DNA from 2 places in the Brevundimonas sp. PAMC22021 genome. Region 1 is predicted to be linked to the other one. Evidence: predicted binding sites of a transcription regulator. Region 1 holds the regulator's gene; the other holds the start of a gene.
The links. The regulator LexA, encoded in region 1, represses DNA repair genes until DNA is damaged. The targets are predictions, from matches to a motif close to ATGTTCNCNANNTGTTCT.
Positions count from the first base shown of each region.

Region 2: recA (recombinase RecA) is a predicted target of LexA. The motif match lies at 2,666-2,683, and genes of this name have one in related genera.

Region 1 is NZ_CP080376.1:1,127,004-1,132,805, forward strand. It holds gene gltX (glutamate--tRNA ligase) at 1-155, opposite strand, end outside; gene KY493_RS05455 (ComEC/Rec2 family competence protein) at 127-2,328, shown strand; gene lexA (transcriptional repressor LexA) at 2,309-3,004, opposite strand; gene trpC (indole-3-glycerol phosphate synthase TrpC) at 3,114-3,905, opposite strand; gene trpD (anthranilate phosphoribosyltransferase) at 3,910-4,947, opposite strand; gene KY493_RS05475 (aminodeoxychorismate/anthranilate synthase component II) at 4,964-5,554, opposite strand; gene KY493_RS05480 (peptidoglycan-binding protein) at 5,660-5,802, shown strand, end outside.
Region 2 is NZ_CP080376.1:2,144,541-2,150,342, reverse strand. It holds gene alaS (alanine--tRNA ligase) at 1-959, opposite strand, end outside; gene KY493_RS10590 (hypothetical protein) at 1,094-1,297, opposite strand; gene recA (recombinase RecA) at 1,486-2,568, opposite strand; gene KY493_RS10580 (M20/M25/M40 family metallo-hydrolase) at 2,748-4,490, opposite strand; gene KY493_RS10575 (protein-glutamate O-methyltransferase CheR) at 4,547-5,362, opposite strand; gene KY493_RS10570 (PleD family two-component system response regulator) at 5,359-5,766, opposite strand.

The DNA of each region.
Region 1 (5,802 bases):
TCGCGGTCGGTATCCTCGATGCGAATCAGGAAGCGGCCGCCGCGGCCCTTGGCGTAAAGCCAGTTGAAAAGCGCCGTCCGCGCCCCTCCAATGTGAAGGTAGCCGGTGGGCGAGGGGGCAAAGCGGGTGACGACGGTCGAGGAAGAGGCGATCATGGGGGGAGGGTCCGTAAGCGAGGCCCTTATACGCCCCGCCTCGCCAAAGCCCAGCCCCTGGACGCGGCTATGGATCAGCCTGGCCCAGGCGGTCGCCTCTCAGGAGAGTCGATGGGCGATGTGGACGCCGGTGGCGTTCGGCGGCGGATGCGGCCTCTATTTCGCGCTCAGGTTCGAGCCGCCGTTGTGGCCGCTGGCGATCGCGGCGGCCGTGCTGTTTGCAGCCTGGGGGATCGTGAAACGAGCGGGGCGAAGCCGCGCCTGGACCTGGCCCCTGCTGATGCTGGCGGTGATGGCCGCGGGCATGGCCAATGCGCGACTGAAGACGATGACCATCGAGGCGCCGATCGCGCCGGCCATGTCGGAGGCCACGGTGGTCGAGGGCTGGGTCGTGGACGTCGATACGCCCGGCGAACGCGGCCATCGCGTGATCGTGGCGCCCGTGCGCGTTCGCGGGCTCGCGTCGGAGCAGACGCCGGTTCGGCTTCGCGCAACGGTGCGGGGCTCGCCGCCGGAGCCGGGCGAAGCGGTGCGGCTGTTCGCCATTCTGAACCCGCCGCCGGCGCCGGCCGCCCCGGGCGCCTATGACTTCGGCCGCAACGCCTTCTTCGAGGGGCTGGGCGGCGTGGCGTTTGCGCTGGGTGAGACGCGTCGGGCCGAACTGGCGCCGCCCGGATGGCGGCTGCGGCTGGAGATGGCGATCAATGCGGCGCGCTTTGATCTGGCGCAGCGCATCGTCGCGCGGCTGGGCGAGCGCACGGGAGGCGTCGCCGCCGCCATGACCACGGGGCACGAGACGTGGATCGTGCGCGAGGACCAGGAGATGATGCGGGCCTCAGGCCTGGCGCACATCCTGTCGATCTCCGGCTTGCACATGGCCGTGGTCGGCGGATTCGCCTTTTTCGCCGTACGCCTGCTGGTCGCGGCCTGGCCGTGGCTGGCGCTGCGGGTTTCGGGCAAGAAGGTCGCGGCGGTGGCGAGCCTGATGGCGGTCTCGGCCTATCTGGTCGTGTCGGGCGCGCCGCCTCCGGCAGAGCGGGCGGCGATCACCGCCTCCATCGCCTTTGTCGCCATTCTGCTGGATCGACAGGCGATCACCATGCATGCGCTCGCGGTCGCGGCCATGATCGTCCTGCTGCTGCACCCGCAGGCGATCGTCACGCCCGGCTTTCAGATGTCGTTCGCCGCGACGGCCGCCCTGGTCGCTCTGGTCGAGGCGTGGCCCAGACGATTGCGGGAGATTTCCGCGCCCTGGTCGATCCTGGCCGTGCAGCGCGCGGGCGGCTGGCTGACCGCCGCCGTCGCCGCCAGCCTGGTCGCGGGTCTCGCCACCGCACCATTTGCGATCCAGCACTTCAATCGAACAGCGACCTATGGCCTACTCGCCAATCTGGTCACCGCGCCGATCTCCGACTTCGTGATGATGCCGTTTCTGGCGTTGGGCGCGCTGCTGGAGCCCGTAGGTCTGGGCGCGCCCTTCCTTGTGGTGACCGGCTGGGGCGTGGACGCCATGCTGGCGATCGGCGCCTGGACCGCGAGCCTGCCGGGGGCGGTGCGAACCATCGCCAGCGCACCGGACGCGGTGCTGGCGATCTCCTTCCTCGGGGTGCTGTTTCTGTGCCTTTGGCGAGGACGGTGGCGCTGGATCGGCCTGCCGTTCGCCGCCGCCGTCCTGCTCTGGCCCCGTCCGCCTGCACCCGACCTGTGGATTGCGGATGGAGGCGCGGTCGCGGCCTTCAGCCAGGGTGACGAAGCGGTCGCGCTGCGTCCGGGCGTCGGCGCCTTCGCCAGCGAGCTGTGGTCCAGACGACGCGGCTTGGCTCTTGCCGACAGGCCGGCGGAGGGATGGGTCTGCACCCGCTTTTCCTGCCGGCCAGAGGCAGCGACGGAGGCCCCAGTCGCCCTATGGTGGGGCCGCAAGGCCCCGGATGTGGCGGCGCTGGAGGCCCTGTGTCAGGCGGCTCCGGTCGTCAGCGTGCGCGCTGCCGTCACATCCTTGCCGAGAACCTGCGAGAATCGGCTGCTGCTGGACGCCGTGGATTTCGAGCGGGGCGCCGTGGAGCTCTGGCGCAGCCACGGTGGCGCCTGGAAAGCCCGTTGGAGCGGCGACGTTCGAGGCGACCGGCCCTGGAGCCGCCGCCCCGATCCCGATTTCAGTGATAGCGGCGCATGAGGCCGACCAGCTTGCCCTGAACCGCCACCTGATCCGGGCCGAAGATGCGGGTCTCGTAGTTGCGGTTTGCGGGCTCAAGCGCCACGGAGCCGCCGCGACGACGGAGGCGCTTCAGCGTCGCTTCTTCGCCTTCGACCAGCGCCACTACGATCTCGCCACTATTGGCGGTGTCGCCGCGCCGGATCACCACCAAGTCGCCGTCGAGGATGCCGGCCTCGATCATCGAATCCCCTTCGATCTCGAGAACGTAGTGGTCTCCCGACCCCAGCATCGACTCGGGCACAGGCATGCGTTCGCGTTCGTGCTGGATGGCGGCGATCGGCGTGCCGGCGGCGATCTTGCCCAGCAGCGGCAGCTCGCGCGTGTCGTTGGCGGCCTGGGGCGCCGGGCTGCGAACACCGCCGCCATCGATGACGTCCGGGCGGAAAGGCTGGCGCGCACGGCCTGAGGCGGCGCTGGCCTGCTCCGGCAGCTTGGTGACCTCCAGCGCACGCGCCCGGTGCGCCAGCCGGCGGATGAAGCCGCGCTCTTCCAGGGCGGTGATCAGTCGGTGGATGCCGGACTTGGAGGCCAGGTCCAGCGCTTCCTTCATCTCGTCGAACGACGGGGAGACGCCCGTCTCCTTGATCCGCTCGTGGATGAACATCAGCAGTTCATGCTGCTTGCGCGTGAGCATCGCCGGATCCTCGACTGGCCGTTTGATGGGAATCGGAACGGGCCGTGAACATTGACGATGTTCTGTAAGTGTTCCCGGTTAATGTCAACCTAAGCGGAACAACGGGAGATCAGGCGAGGAGGGCTCGGGTGGCGGCCTCGACATCCGCCTGCCGCATCAGGCTTTCGCCGACCAGGATGGCCTGGGCGTGCGCGTCATGGACGCGGGATACGTCGTCCGGGGTGAAGACGCCGCTTTCCGACACCAGCAGGGCCCGAACGGGACTGAGGATCGACAGCAAAGCCGTGGTCTCGAGATCGACCTCGAAGGTGCGGAGAGAGCGATTGTTGACGCCCACCAGGTCGCCGCCGAGCTCGCAGGCGCGCGCCATTTCCGCCTCGTCGTGCGTTTCGATCAGGGCGTCCATGCCGAACCGCTCGGCTTCGGCCAGCAGTTCGGCGGCCAGTCCATCGTCGATCATGGCCAGGATGATCAGGATGCAGTCGGCGCCGAGCGCGCGGCTTTCCGCGACCTGCCAGGGATCGACCAGGAAGTCCTTGCGCAGGCAGGGCAGGGCCGTGGCGTTCCGCGCCTGCGCCAGATAGGCGTCGTCGCCCTGAAAGCTGGGGTCGTCGGTCAGGACCGACAGACAGGCCGCGCCGCCCGCCTCATAGGCCCGCGCCAAGGAGGCCGGCTCGAAGTCCTCGCGAATCAAGCCCTTTGACGGGCTGGCCTTCTTGATCTCGGCGATCAGGGCCGGGCGGCCGGTGCGCTCGTGCGCGGCCTCCAGCGCGGACCGGAACCCGCGAGGCGCGGAGGCGCCGGACGCCAGACGATCCATCTCGTCCTGCGAGCGCGCAGCCTTGCGCGCCTGAACCTCCTCGCGCTTGTAGGCGGCGATCCGGTCGAGGATATCGGTCATGACGTCAGGCCTCCGGCGGGGCTTCAGGCGGCGTGGAGGTGATGCGGGCGAGCGCCTCCAGCGCCGCCGCCGCGCGACCATCGTCGATGGAGGCGGCGGCCAGCAAGGCGCCCGCCGCCAAGGTCTCGGCGCGATCGGATACGACAAGGGCGGCGGCGGCGTTCAGGAGCACGATGTCGCGATAAGCGCCCCGCCGGCCGTCGAGCAGCGCCCGCAGCGCAGCCGCGTTCTGCCCGGCGTCGCCGCCCCGGATGTCGTCCAGCGACGCACGCGCCAGGCCCGCGTCTTCCGGCGAGACCTGGAAGCGCCGTACCCGACCGTCCTTCCATTCCGCCACTTCCGACACGCCCGTGGTGGTCAGTTCGTCGAGACCCTGGCCATGCACAGTCCAGGCTCGCGTAGCCCCCAAGCGGCCCAGCGCCTCGACCAGAGGCTCAAGCAGGCGCGGATCATAGACCCCCATGACCTGACGCCTGGCGCCGGCCGGGTTCGACAGCGGCCCGAGAAGGTTGAACACGGTGCGAAAGCCGACTTCGGCTCTCACCGGTCCGACATGGCGCATGGCGCCGTGATAGGCGGGGGCGAACAGAAAGCAGATGCCGGCCTCGTCCAGTGCGCGGCGCTGCTGTTCCGGCCCGGCCATCAGGTTGACGCCCAGCATCGACAGCACGTCGGAAGAGCCGGACTTGGACGACATGGCGCGGTTGCCGTGTTTGGCCACCTTCAAGCCGGCGCCGGCCAGGACCAGCGCTGCCGCGGTCGAGATATTGTAGGTGTGCTGGCCGTCCCCGCCCGTGCCGCAGGTATCGATCACCTCATGGGGATGATCCAGCGTCAGGGCGGCCTCGCGCATCGCCTGGGCGAAGGCGGTGATCTCCTCCACCGTTTCGCCGCGCATCCGCAGGGCGGTGACGGCGGCGGCGACCTGGGACGGGGTCGGCTCGCCGCGCAGGCAGGCGGCGAAGAAGTCGTGCGCCTGTTCAGGCGTCAGCGTCTGGCCATCGACCAGGCGCGCGAGGATCGGCTTGAACCCATCGGTCACGGCGAGCGTCGCCGGCTCAGGCGGCCGCGAGGCGCTTGACGCCCGCCAGGGTCAGGAAGTTCGCCAGCATGTCGTGACCATGCTCGGTCGCGATCGACTCCGGATGGAACTGGACGCCGTGGATCGGGCGCGTGCGGTGACGCAGGCCCATGATCTCGCCGTCCGCCGTCCAGGCGGTGACGCTGAGCGCATCCGGCAGAGTGTCGCGGCGCACGGCCAGCGAATGATAACGCGTCGCCGTGAACGGCGCGGGCAGGCCGGCGAAGACGCTGTCGCCGCCATGTTCGATCGGCGACGTCTTGCCGTGCATCAGGGTCTTGGCGCGCACGACCTCACCGCCGAAGGCCTGACCGATGGCCTGGTGTCCGAGGCAGACGCCCAGGATCGGCATGTCGGCGGGCGCCGTCTCGATCAGCGGCAGGCAGATGCCCGCCTGGTCCGGCGCGCATGGACCGGGTGACAGCAACACCGCGTCCGGTTTCAGCGCCCAGGCTTCGTCCGGCGTCAGGTCGTCGTTGCGCACCACACGCGTCGGCGCGCCCAGCTCCGCGAGATAGTGGACGAGGTTGTAGGTAAAGCTGTCGTAGTTATCGACGACCAGGATCATGGCACGGCTTCTAGGCCGCCGTCGGCGATCCGCCAAGCCGCCGCGTCGGTAAAGGCGGTCTTAACCGTATTGCGGAACAAACGCCTCGTTGAACGAGGATCGCCCATGACCGCCGCCGCGAAGATCGCCAGCGCCAAGACGATGCTGACCGAAGCCGCGCGTCCGGCCAGCGGATTGGCTGCGCTTGGCGCCGCGAGCCTCGCCGCGGTCGCCGCTGTGCTGATGGCCGGCGTGGTGGTGCTGGGGCC
Region 2 (5,802 bases), 1.0 Mb from region 1:
TCCTGCGCGCCCAGGAGGTGCGCATGGCGCATGGCGCGGCGCATGATCCGGCGCAGCACATAGCCGCGTCCCTCGTTCGAGGGCGTGACGCCGTCGGCGATGAGGAAGGAGGAAGAGCGCAGGTGGTCGGCGATGACGCGGTGGCTGGCCTTGCGGTCCCCTTCAGCCGTGGTCGAGGTCGCTTCTTCCGACGCCGCGATCAGGCGGCGGAACAGGTCCACCTCATAGTTGGAGTGGACGCCCTGCAGCACCGCGGCGATCCGCTCCAACCCCATGCCGGTGTCGATGGACGGTCTTTCGAGCTTTCGAACGATCTGGTCGTTCTCCTTCTCGAACTGCATGAAGACGTTGTTCCAGACCTCGACGAACCGGTCGCCGTCCTCGTCCGGGCTGCCGGGAGGGCCGCCGGGGATGTGGTCGCCGTGGTCGTAGAAGATTTCGGTGCAGGGACCGCACGGGCCGCTGTCGCCCATGGCCCAGAAGTTGTCGGAGCCGGCGATGCGCACGATCTTGTCGTCGGAGAAGCCGGCGACCTTTTTCCAGATGTCAAAGGCCTCGTCGTCGTCGATGTAGACGGTGACCATCAGCCGCTTGGGATCGAGGCCGAACTCCTTGGTGACCAGGGTCCAGGCGCGGTCGATCGCGTGTTCCTTGAAATAGTCGCCGAAGGAGAAATTCCCCAGCATTTCAAAGAAGGTATGGTGGCGCGCGGTGTAGCCGACGTTGTCGAGATCGTTGTGCTTGCCGCCGGCGCGAACGCACTTCTGCGAGGAGGTCGCGCGCTTGTAGGGCGGGGTGGAGGCGCCGGTGAAATAGTCCTTGAACGGCACCATGCCCGCATTGACGAACAACAGGGACGGATCGTTCTGCGGCACCAGCGGGGCCGAATGCACCTTCGTGTGGCCGTCGGCCGCGAAGAAGTCGAGGAAGGTGGATCGGATCTCGTTCAGGCTGGGCATGGCGGCGCGTTTCGGCTGGGAGGATCAGGCCATATAGGGGCAGGCGCGCGATCAAGCCATGCGTTTTCGGCGGGCGTCGGCCCGCGCCCCGTCATCCCCGCCTGTGCGGCGGGAATGACGGACTGGAGACGGCCTTACGCCTCGACTTCGTCGACCTCGGCGTCGTCTTCGGAGAGCAGGGCGTCCAGGGCGTCGATGATGGCGTCGAGCTGCTCGGGCGTGGCCTCGACGGTCAGCGAGCCGCCGGCGTCGCCTTCGATCTCGATCAGATAGCCTTCCTCGGTTTCGGACAGGCTGAACTGGGTCAGGGCCTGGGTTTGGGTCTTTTCGTCGGCCATGGGGAGGCTCCTTGCGTGGTGAACCGGATCAACGGTCCGGCCGTGCGGAAGGCTCCGGGGCGCGGGCAAAGAAAAAGGCCGTTCGACGGTCGTGTCGAACGGCCTTCGCTTTCTCCGTCCCGCCCCGACGGGGTAGATGGCGGGTCGCCGGACCCGGACGGAGGAAGAGCGGCGAGGAGAGCCGGAAATCAGCCCTCCAGGTCTTGACCCTCGTCCGGCTCGGGCGTGCCCAAGAGCTCGTCGGCGATCTTGTTGGTCGAGGCGCGCACGGCCTTTTCGATGGAGGCGGCGATGTCCGGATTGGTGCGCAGGAACTCGCGCACATTCTCCCGGCCCTGGCCGATCCGGGTCGAGTCATAGGAGAACCAGCTGCCCGACTTCTCGATGATCCCGGCCTTGACGCCCAGGTCGATGATCTCGCCCAGCTTGGAGACGCCTTCACCGTACATGATGTCGAAGATGACCTCGCGGAACGGCGGGGCGACCTTGTTCTTGACCACCTTCACGCGGGTGGTGTTGCCCACCACCTCGTCGCGGTTCTTGATCGCGCCGGTGCGGCGGATGTCCAGGCGCACCGAGGCGTAGAACTTCAGCGCATTGCCGCCGGTGGTCGTCTCGGGCGAGCCGTACATCACGCCGATCTTGTGACGGATCTGGTTGATGAACAGGACGATGCACTTGGACTTGGAGATCGAGGCGGTCAGCTTGCGCAGCGCCTGGCTCATCAGGCGAGCCTGAAGGCCGGGCAGGCTGTCGCCCATCTCGCCCTCGATCTCGGCGCGCGGCGTCAGGGCGGCGACAGAATCGACCACCACGATGTCCACCGCGCCCGAACGGACCAGGGTGTCGACGATCTCCAGCGCCTGTTCGCCGGTGTCGGGTTGCGACACCAGAAGGTCGTCCAGGTTCACGCCCAGCTTCTGGGCGTAGATGGGATCCAGCGCATGCTCGGCGTCGACAAAGGCGGCGACGCCGCCCTTTTTCTGCACCTCGGCCACGGTGTGGAGCGCCAGGGTGGTCTTGCCCGAGGATTCGGGGCCGAACACCTCGATCACCCGGCCGACCGGCAGGCCGCCGATGCCTAGCGCCATGTCCAGGCCCAGCGAGCCGGTCGAGACGCTTTCGATCTCGGCCACCTGGCCCGCCTTGCCCAGCTTCATCACCGAGCCCTTGCCAAAGGCGCGATCGATCTGTGCGATCGCCGCCTCAAGCGCCCGCTGCTTGTCTCCGTCTTCCTTGCCCACGAGTTTCAACGCCGCCTGCGAAGCCATTGCCTTGGTCTCCCTTGCCATGATTCCCATCAATGCTTGGGAGAGACCCGCCATGGACCCGCTCCCTTGTGAGACGGACTATGTGCATGGTTTGTTCTGGTTCACAAGATGTTCTCATCCGCAGGACAGCGCCCGCTGCGATGTTGCGACCATTCCTGACGCACCAGCTGATCGGCGGGTCAGGCAGGCTGCCGAGAGGCGAGCGGGCGGCACAGCATCAGCAGCAGCAAGGCGGGCAGGGCGACCACCCCCGGCAGCAGGCCGCCGATGCCGAGGAACAGGTGGTGCGCGAGGCTGAGCAGCCAGGCGCCGCCGATCACGGTCGCCAGCAGCGGCGCGATCACGGCCGGAGCCTTGTCGAGCGCATCAGCTGTCGAGGCGGAGAGGGCGGCGGCGAGCGCGGCCAGCAGCGTGGGCCAGGCCACGATCGGCGCCGTGGTCGGGGCGAGGGTCTGGGCGGCGAGGGTAACGACGAGCCCGAGCCCGATCAGTCCGATCCAGCCGCTCCATGCGTTTCGGGTTTGAAGCCCGGGCGCAATCGGCAGGACCAGAGCCACGGCGGACGTCGCCAGCAGCATCGGGTTGGGACCAGCGCGCGCGATGCAGATCACGGCTGCTACGCCGACCATGGCGACGGCGCTCCATCTGCCGCGACGGCCTTTCCCGAACAGGAGCAGAGCCGCCAGGCCGAGCTGGCTGATGGCGACCGCCGCCTCCAGCCAGCCCAGCCGCGCCATGATGGTATAATAGCCCTCCGGCCCTGTGGGACCGGCCAGCAGCCGCAGCGCCTGCGCGGTGACAAGCCCGGCCGCCAGGAACCAGACGCCGCCCAGCACGCCACGTCCGACATCGGCGGCGCTGAGCCCGCCGACCCGTCCGACCCTCCACACGGAAAATCCCCAAAGCGCCAGGGCGCCCGCGACCCCGATCCACCCCGCCGCCGGCGGATAGGACAGCACGATCCGGCCCAGCACGTCCGTGTAGACCACATCCGCGGTCGCCGCAGGCAAAGCGGGCGCGCGCGCCAGACGGTCGGCGAACTCCAGCGCCTGTGACCCAATGTGCTGGACGCTGCCGGCGTCGAGGTTGTCCGGCGTCGACAAGGGCGTGTGGTAGTGGGCGGGCCGGCCGAGGAACGCCAGGTTGATCCCCTGAACGCCGGCGTCCTTTGGCAGGCTGAAGTCCGTGCCGTTGGGCATCCGCTCATAGACGAAAACCGACAGCGAGTTCGACGACACCCCGCCGGTGACGCGGGACGCGATGGCGGCGAAGGCGGAAACCGTGTCGGCGTTGCCGCGCCCGGTCTCGAACATGGCGGCCCGACCGCCGCCGCCGCGCGCCTCCAGATTGGCCACGGCTCCGATTGTGTCGCGCAACGGATGGGCGGCGAAGAAGGCGCGGGCGCCGATCAGGCCGATCTCCTCCGCGTCGGTGAACAGGACGATCACGGTGCGCGGGGCCGGGCCTCTGGCGCGGATGGCGCGCACCGCCTCCAGGATCGCGGCGACGCCCGTCGTGTTGTCCGCCGCCCCGGGCGAGCGGGGCGTGGTGTCATAGTGGGCCATCAGGGCCACGGCGGGAAGCGCGGGGTCGGAGCCGGGCAGCACGCCGATCAGGTTGACGCCCTCTCCCGCGCCCGGATCGAGGCCCGGCGGCGCGTGGTCGGCCAGACGGAAGCCTTGAGTCTGCGTCTGCAGGCCCAGGCCCCCCATCCGTCCGAGCAGATAGGCTCGCACCCGCGCATGGTCGGGCGATCCGACAGGGTGCGGGCGCTGGGCGATCTCTCGCACGTCCGCCAGGGCGCGTGTGGCGGAAAAGGCGGTTGCGGGCGCGTCGGCCGGAAGGGGGCGCGGGCTCTGGCTCGTCAGCACGGCCAGCCCGAACGCCCCGGCCAGCGCCGCGATCAACAGAAACAGCCGCATCGCCCCGCCTCCTGCCAGAGGCGCAGTTAAGAGGCCGATCCGCCTTCTGGCAATCGTCAGGCGGCGCGGCGCAGAGAGGCGGGCGATTTGACGTAGACGCCGCGGCGGCCGTTCACGGGGCGAAAGGCGACCGTGTCGTCCTCGATCCGCTCGTCCAGACCCAGGAACAGGCAACCGTCGTCCACCAGCCGCTGTTCGAGGCCGTCCAGCACGCGAGCGCGCCGCGACGGGTCCATGTCGCCCAGGACGTTGCGGCAGAAGATGACGTCGAAGCGGACGTCGTCGGTCGGCTCGTCCAGCAGGTTGGCGCGGGCGAAGCGAACGGCCTGCGTAAGTTCGGGGCCGGCGCGCCACTGATCCTCGCTGGACTCGAACCATCTCAGCATGGCGTGGGCGCTCAGGCCGCGCTGGATCTCGAAACCGGTGTAGATTCCGGCGCGCGCCTTTTCGATCGCGCGGCTGGACAGGTCGGTGCCCAGCACCTCGACCCGCGCATCGGCGCCCAGCGCGCCCATCGCGAGCGACCAAGTCTCCTGGCCGGTCGAGCAGCCGGCCGACCAGACGCGGATCGGCCGATCGGTCCGCACCCGCCCCAACGCCGGGATCAGTTCGCGCTCGAACACCGCAAACGGCGCGCGGTCGCGGCGGAACCAGGTCTCCGGGTTCAGCAGCGCCTCGATCACGGCCCAGCCAAGCGAGGCGACCGGCCGCGCCCACAGGGCCGCCAGCATGGCCTCGACGCTGTCGTAGGACTCACGCCGCGCCACCGGAGCCAGCCGGTGCTCGGCCAGGCGGATGCGATCGCGCGTGAGCCGGAAACCGGCGCGCGAGATCATCAGGCCTTGCAGCCGCTCGAAGTCTTCCGGGCTCATGACGCAGGCGCGCCCGCGTGGGCGGCGATCGTCGGGACAAAGCCGACCTCGGCCAGCTTGGACTGCAGGATCTCGCCGTCGAACGGCTTCATCACATATTCGTCGGCGCCGGCGGACAGGGCCTCGGCGATGCGCTCGGCCCGCGTCTCGATGGTGCAGAACAGCACCTTGGGTCGCTCGCCGCCCGGCATGGCGCGCAGCCGGCGCAGAAAGGTCAGCCCGTCCATGACCGGCATGGACCAGTCCAGCAGAACCGCATCCGGCATCATTCCGGCGCAATAGGCCAGGGCCTCGGCGCCGTCGGCGGCCTCGTCGACCTCGAAGCCCAGACCTTCCACGATGCGCCGGGCGACCTTGCGGATGATCCGGCTGTCGTCGACGATGAGGCAGGTCCTGAGGTCCAAGGTCGTCTTCCGAAAGGGCGCGCCGGGCGAAAAAGG